Regions from separate parts of the Bradyrhizobium sp. USDA 4510 genome, predicted to be linked through region 3. Evidence: predicted binding sites of a transcription regulator. Region 3 holds the regulator's gene; each other region holds the start of a gene.
What was found. The regulator PhoB, encoded in region 3, activates phosphate uptake and scavenging genes when phosphate is short. The targets are predictions, from matches to a motif close to TGTCATNNANCTGTCAT.
Positions count from the first base shown of each region.

Region 1: the regulator PhoB is predicted to act here: its motif matches at 1,192-1,208, upstream of ACVMDN_RS36510 (DUF2794 domain-containing protein).
Region 2: the regulator PhoB is predicted to act here: its motif matches at 1,242-1,258, upstream of phnC (phosphonate ABC transporter ATP-binding protein).

Region 1 covers NZ_JBSSBT010000001.1:7,862,343-7,864,606, reverse strand. The annotation lists gene ACVMDN_RS36515 (DUF1223 domain-containing protein) at 1-737, shown strand, start outside; gene ACVMDN_RS36510 (DUF2794 domain-containing protein) at 1,265-1,636, shown strand; gene ACVMDN_RS36505 (Bax inhibitor-1/YccA family protein) at 1,858-2,264, opposite strand, start outside.
Region 2 covers NZ_JBSSBT010000001.1:1,486,542-1,488,805, forward strand. The annotation lists partial or broken gene ACVMDN_RS06570 (alpha-D-ribose 1-methylphosphonate 5-triphosphate diphosphatase) at 1-511, opposite strand, end outside; gene ACVMDN_RS06575 (transferase hexapeptide repeat family protein) at 508-1,173, opposite strand; gene phnC (phosphonate ABC transporter ATP-binding protein) at 1,385-2,200, shown strand.
Region 3 covers NZ_JBSSBT010000001.1:7,327,068-7,329,331, reverse strand. The annotation lists gene pstB (phosphate ABC transporter ATP-binding protein PstB) at 1-19, shown strand, start outside; gene phoU (phosphate signaling complex protein PhoU) at 126-842, shown strand; gene phoB (phosphate regulon transcriptional regulator PhoB) at 988-1,698, shown strand; gene ACVMDN_RS34145 (GcrA family cell cycle regulator) at 1,939-2,264, opposite strand, start outside.

The sequences.
Region 1 (2,264 bases), 540 kb from region 3:
GTATCTCGCGATGGTCCAGCGCCCTTGGTATCTGCGCAATCGTCGCGATCATCCGCCCCGCCCACGCCGATCCGCGTGCCGTCGTCGAACTCTTCACCTCGCAGGGATGCTCGTCCTGTCCGCCCGCGGACAAGATCATCGGTGACCTCGCGAAGGACCCCAACGTCATCGCGCTGAGCATGCCGATCGACTATTGGGACTATCTCGGCTGGAAGGACACGCTGGCCGATTCCCGTTTCAGCGCGCGCCAGAAGGCCTATTCGCATGTTCGCGGCGACCGCGACGTCTACACGCCGCAAGCCGTGATCAATGGCTCCGCGCATGTGATCGGCAGCGATCGCGCCAGTATCGAGGACGCCATCAAGGACACCGAAAGGAGCGGCAGCGTGATGTCGGTGCCCGTGACGATGACGCTGAGCGGAAAGCAGATCAACGTGTCGGTCGCCGCATCGAAGTCGCCGGCCGTGTCGCGCGGCGAGGTCTGGATCTGCTCGATCTCGAAGTCGGTGCCGATCTCGATCGCGCGCGGCGAGAACCGCGGCCGCGAGATCACCTACCACAACGTCGTGCGCAATCTCCTCAAGGTCGGTGACTGGAACGGTTCGTCCGGGAGCTGGACCGTGCCGCTGGAGAACATCACGCGTGACGGTGTCGATGCTGCGGCGGTGTACGTCCAGGACGGCAACCGCGACAAGCCGGGCCCGATGCTCGGCGCTGCCTTCACCTCACTTCACTAGCGCCTCGCTGCGGTAAGGCGCGATGCGCTGGCTTCCGCCGGTCGCACGCATGTTTTCGTGCAGCCGCATGGCGACAAACCTGCATTCAGTGATCTGCCGAAAGGAAGGCGCCGGTGCTTGGCGCGCGCGTCTCGCTTGCGCAGGCCCCAAAACAAAAAGGACCAACTTTCGTTGGCCCAGTGTTGGGATTTGACTCCCCTGCGAACAGGCCCGATCCCGACGGCCCCGGGGGGCTGGGGGCTGAGGAATCCGGAACCGAAAGGACCGGGCCAACGCAGGGTTTCCTTTTCGCAGGGCAGCGGGGCGGGCGATGGGCGGAAGTGGGGCAGCAATATGATTCCGCTAACGTTCCCGTGACTCTGCGGTTTTTCGGACAATCCGCCGCGCGCGGCGGTGGTTAAGGCCCGGTTGCATTGCGATTGGCCCCTTGCGGGCCCGCGCGCTTAGCGCGATCATGTCACTCTCGTGACGATCCCGAAGAGGGGCCTTCGGAACCCGATCGCCACCGAGGTGACAGGAGGCGCTCGATGAGTTTGATCTCGGAGGACACTGATCCGAGCGGGAGTCGTGCCGCGGCGCGCACCGCCGCCGCGACCCCTCAGCCCAATCGCGTGACTTTCAATCGACTTGAACTCAACCGCATTCTCAATCTCTACGGCCGCATGGTCGCCGACGGCGAGTGGCGCGATTATGCGATCGACTTCCTGAAGGATCGGGCCGTGTTCTCGGTGTTCCGGCGCGCGTCGGAAGTGCCGATCTACCGGATCGAGAAGGACCCCCGGCTTGCGCGCAAGCAGGGCATGTACAGCGTGATTTCCGCGACCGGCCTGATCCTGCGCCGCGGCCATGAACTCGAACGCGTGCTGTTCGTGATCGACCGCAAGCTGTCGCTGGTCTAAGCGCGTCAGGTCAGTCTGCTTGCAGCCCGGATGGAGCCAACGGGCCGCGCGAACGCGCTCGATGGCAGGCTCCGCTCAATCCGGGGCCGTTGAAGCCGCGGATGAGCCTGTCCCGGATTTCGCTTGCGCTTCATCCGGGCTACATCACATCTCGCCTCGCCCAAAAGAAAAGCCCCGGCGGAATGGCCGGGGCTTGGATTTGATCGGCTCGCTCGAGGCGCTTAGTCGCGCTGGCCGAGCAGCTGCAGGAGCAGCGTGAACAGGTTGATGAAGTTCAGGTAGAGCGACAGCGCACCAGTGATTGCCGCACGCTCTGCCATCACGCCACCCTGCGAGGCGTAGCCGTAGATGTAGTCGTTCTTCAGCCGCTGGGTGTCCCAGGCGGTGAGGCCCGCGAACACCAGCACGCCGACCACCGACACGATGAACTGCAGCGCCGAGCTCGCCAGGAACAGGTTGACCAGGCTCGCGATGATGATGCCGATCAGACCCATGAACAGGAACGAGCCCATGCCGCTCATGTCACGCTTGGTGGTGTAGCCGTAGAGGCTCAGCGCACCGAACGTTGCCGCGGTGATGAAGAACACGCGCACGATCGAGGTGTGCGTGTACACCAGGAAGATCGACG
Region 2 (2,264 bases), 5.8 Mb from region 3:
CGGCTTGACGTTGCTGTGGTCGTTGAAGGCGAACAGGTCGATGCGGCCTTCACCGAGCCATTGAATGATCTCGGCCTCGGCCTCGAGATTGTGGGTCTCGTGACGCAGGTGGAGGCGGGTGTCGGCGGCGAGCTGCGGCCGCAGCGCCTCGATCGCATCGAGTAGCTTGCGCGCATTCTCCGCGCTGCGCAGGCCGGGCTCCCACGACCAGGTCGTGCCGTGGAACACGGTGGTGATGCCGTTGGCGATCGCCTGCCGGTCGCTGTCGATCAGCGCCACGTCGGTCGGGAAGTCGACGCCGGGGCGCGGCATCATCTGCCGCTCGAACGCATCGCCATGCAGGTCGATGATGCCGGGCAGCACCAGGAGGCCACTGGCATCGATGTGAAGCACGGCGCGACCCTGCTCGCGCGTCGAGCGCGCCGATGTCGCGGCCTGCGGTCCGCAGCGAGGTCTCGACCAGGGCGCCGTCAACCAGCGTGCGCCCGCCCTCGATGAAAATGTCCGTCACGATGCGGCGCTCCGTTGTTTGGCTTGCGATTGGGATACGGCCTCGGCCTCATGCTTGTCGAGGAATTCCTCGACCGCGAGCTTGCGAAAGTCGGGCAGGACGCGGCGGAGCGTCTCGTGATCCCAGTCCCACCATGCGAGCGCGGCGAGGCGGTCGGCGATCGTCTCGGAGAAGCGCCGCTTCACCGGCCGCGCCGGATTACCGGCAACGATGGTGTAGGCGGGAACGTCCTTGGTCACGATCGCGCCGGCGGCGACGACAGCGCCGGTTCCGATGTTCCGTCCTGGTAACAGGATCGCACCGTGCCCGATCCAGACATCATGGCCGATATGCACGTGATGCGCACGTCGCCAGTTGAAGAAGTCGGTGTCGTCGCTCTCTCCGGGGAAATACGCGCTGGCGCGGTAGGTGAAATGCGCTTGAGTCGCGCGATGCATCGGGTGGTTGCCGGGGTTGATGCGGGTCATCGCCGCGATCGAGCAGAACTTGCCGATCGAGGTGTAGGTGATCTGGCTGTCGTTCACGACGTAGGAATAGTCATCCATGCTGACTTCAAGCAGGATCGTGCGCGCGCCGACCTCGGTATATTTGCCGAGCTTGCTCTCACGGACCGACGCGGTCGGGTCGACGGTCGGCACAACCGAGAGTGTTTTTCCGGCCATCAGGGCCTCCGCAAATCTTCAAGAATCTTGGGCTTCCGGGGGATGCGCGCTCGTCATCGGGATGCTTGATGACAACATCATGACGTTGCGATGACGGCAAGGGAGCGACAAGGGAGGGGTGTGGACGATCGCCGCACCGCAGCGCTGTCGTCACATAACTGTAAAACGCCGGGGATAGCGATGACCCAACGAGGCGCGGTTGGAGCATTACATGCTGGTGGTGGAAGGTTTGACGTGCCGTTTCGGCACGAAAGCCGCAGTCGACAACGCGTCCTTTTCGATCGCGCCGGGCTGCTTTGTCGGCGTGATCGGCCGCTCCGGCGCCGGCAAGTCGACGCTGCTGCGGATGATCAACCGTCTCGCCGATCCGACCTCCGGCCGTATCCTGTTCGAGGGCACCGACGTCACCGCGTTGCGCGGCAAGGAACTGCGGCGGTGGCGCGCGCGCTCGGCGATGATCTTCCAGCAGTTCAATCTGGTCGGCCGCCTTGATGTGCTGACCAACGTGCTGATGGGCCGACTGGCCCAGATTCCGTCATGGCGCTCGCTGGCGCAGGTCTGGCCGGAGCAGGACAGGGCGCTCGCACTGTCGGCGCTCGAGCAATTCGACATCGCCCAGCTGGCGGCACAGCGCGCCGACCAGCTCTCCGGCGGCCAGCAGCAACGCGTCGCGATCGCCCGCGCGCTGGTGCAGGAGCCCGACATCATTCTCGCCGACGAGCCGATCGCCTCGCTCGATCCGCGCAACACCAAGATCGTGATGGACGCGCTGCTGCGCATCAACAAGCATTTCGGCATCACAGTGCTTTGCAATCTGCACTCGCTCGACCTGGCGCGGACCTATTGCGACCGCCTGGTCGGCATGGCCGCAGGTCGCGTGGTGTTCGATGGCGCCCCCGCGGCGCTCACCGACCATATCGCCCGCGAGCTCTATGACCTCGAGGCCAATGACGTCATCGGCGCAGCACCGCTGCCCGCGCCCGACGGTGCAACTGCGTCGGCACTCGGCACCGCAGCCGCGGCCTGAGCGTCGCGCATTTTTCAATCTGGGAGGCCGGGCATTTTGCCCGGCCAACAGGTGCAACTACAAC
Region 3 (2,264 bases):
CACCGGCCGGTTCGGTTGACCGGCGCATGATCCGGAAAAGTGGAAACCGGTTTTCCGATCAGGTCATGCTAAAATTCAGGACACGAAACCATGATCCCCGGGATCATGGTTGAGGGAGACAAGCGATGGCTTCTGAACATACCGCCAAGGCATTCGACAGCGACCTGCAGGAGTTGACTCGCCTGGTCGCCGAGATGGGCGGCCTGGTCGAACGGATGATTACCGAGTCGGTCGACGCGCTGATCCGTCGCGACGTCGCGCTCGGCAAGCGCGTGGTCGCCGCCGACATCGAGATCGACAATCTGCAGCGCAACATCGAAGAGCGGGCGGTGCTGACGATCGCCCGCCGCCAGCCGATGGCGATCGATCTGCGTGAGATCGTCAGCGCGATGCGCGTCGCCACCGACCTCGAGCGGATCGGCGACCTCGCCAAGAACATGGGCAAGCGCGTCGCGGCGCTGGAGAGCGATTTCCAGCCGCTGAAGCTGATCCGCGGCCTCGAGCACATGACCGACCTCGTGCTGTCGCAGGTCAAGTCGGTGCTCGACGCCTATGCCGCGCACGACCTGCCGGCGGCGATGAACGTCTGGAAGGGCGACGAGGAGGTCGATGCGATCTGCACCTCGCTGTTCCGCGAACTGCTCACCTACATGATGGAAGATCCGCGCAACATCTCGTTCTGCATCCATCTGATGTTCTGCGCCAAGAACATCGAGCGGATCGGCGATCACGCCACCAATATCGCCGAGACCGTGTTCTACATGATCGAGGGCCAGCAGATCACCGACAAGCGCCCGAAGGGCGACATGACCACTTTTGCCACCACGGTGCCGGGCAACTGAGGCATGATCGGCAAGCACGGAACCGGCAAGAGCGAAACTGGATGATCCTCGCGACAAATCGTTTCCGCGGGGACTATGCTCAAGGAAGTAAGCGTTTCGGTTTGCGTCTGGGCAACGGATCACCACAGAGAAAGAACTTAAACCGATGAGCGCACGCATTCTGGTAGTCGAAGACGAGGAAGCGCTGACGACGCTGTTGCGCTACAATCTCGATGCGGAAGGCTACGATGTCGAGACGGTGGGGCGCGGCGACGATGCGGATACAAGGCTGAAGGAGCGCGTTCCCGACCTCGTGGTGCTGGACTGGATGCTGCCGGGCCTGTCCGGCATCGAACTGTGCCGCCGCCTGCGGGCGCGGCCCGAGACCAAGCAGCTTCCGATCATCATGCTGACCGCGCGCGGCGAGGAAAGCGAGCGCGTGCGCGGGCTTGCCACCGGCGCGGACGATTACATCGTCAAGCCGTTCTCGGTGCCGGAGCTGCTGGCGCGGGTGAAGGGCCTGTTGCGCCGCGCCAGCCCGGAGCGGCTTGCGACCGTGCTGACCTACGGCGACATCGAGCTCGACCGCGAGAAGCGCCGCGTGGCGCGCTCGGGCCGTCCGATCGATCTCGGGCCGACCGAGTATCGCCTGCTCGAATTCTTCCTTGAGCATCCCGGCCGCGTGTTCAGCCGCGAGCAATTGCTCGACAGCGTCTGGGGCCGCGACATCTACATCGATGAGCGCACCGTCGACGTGCATATCGGCCGCCTGCGCAAGCTGCTCAATCCGGGCCGCGAGCAGGATCCGATCCGCACTGTGCGCGGCGCCGGCTACGCGCTCGACGACCGCTTTGCCAAGGCCGAGCCGCAGCCGTAACGGCCATGCGGCATTCATAAACCGCAACACGGCGTCGTCCCGGCGAAACCCGGGACCCATACGCTGCGGCCAGCGCAATCGGCACGCGGCCAGACGGCTTTCTAACAACACCCATTCGTGGTTATGGGTCCCGGCCTGCGCCGGGACGACGCTGGTGATATAGCCGGGCTGGGTCACACAAAAAAATCCCCGCTTTCGCGGGGATTTGTCTTTGAGGTCTTCCGTCGTTTTCCCGAGTGCTCACTTGATCTGCGGTTTCGCCGACGGCCGGCGGCGATCGGCGGCGGGCTGGTAGGCGACGCGCGAGTGATGCGCGCAATAGGGCAGGCCGCCGAGCGCTTTGCCGCCGCAGAAGAAGAATTCCGGGCTCGAGGGATCGCCGACCGGCCAGTGACAGGTGGCCTCGTTGAGCTCGAGCAGCGACAGCCGCTGGCTCATCGGCACCACATTGTCGTAGGAGATCGGATCGGGCTCCATCTCGGCCTCGAAGGCGTGCGCCAGCGCGGTGTTGCCGCGCGAGACCGGGCGCGCCACCCGCATCATGTGCTGGGCGGGGCGGGCCTTGC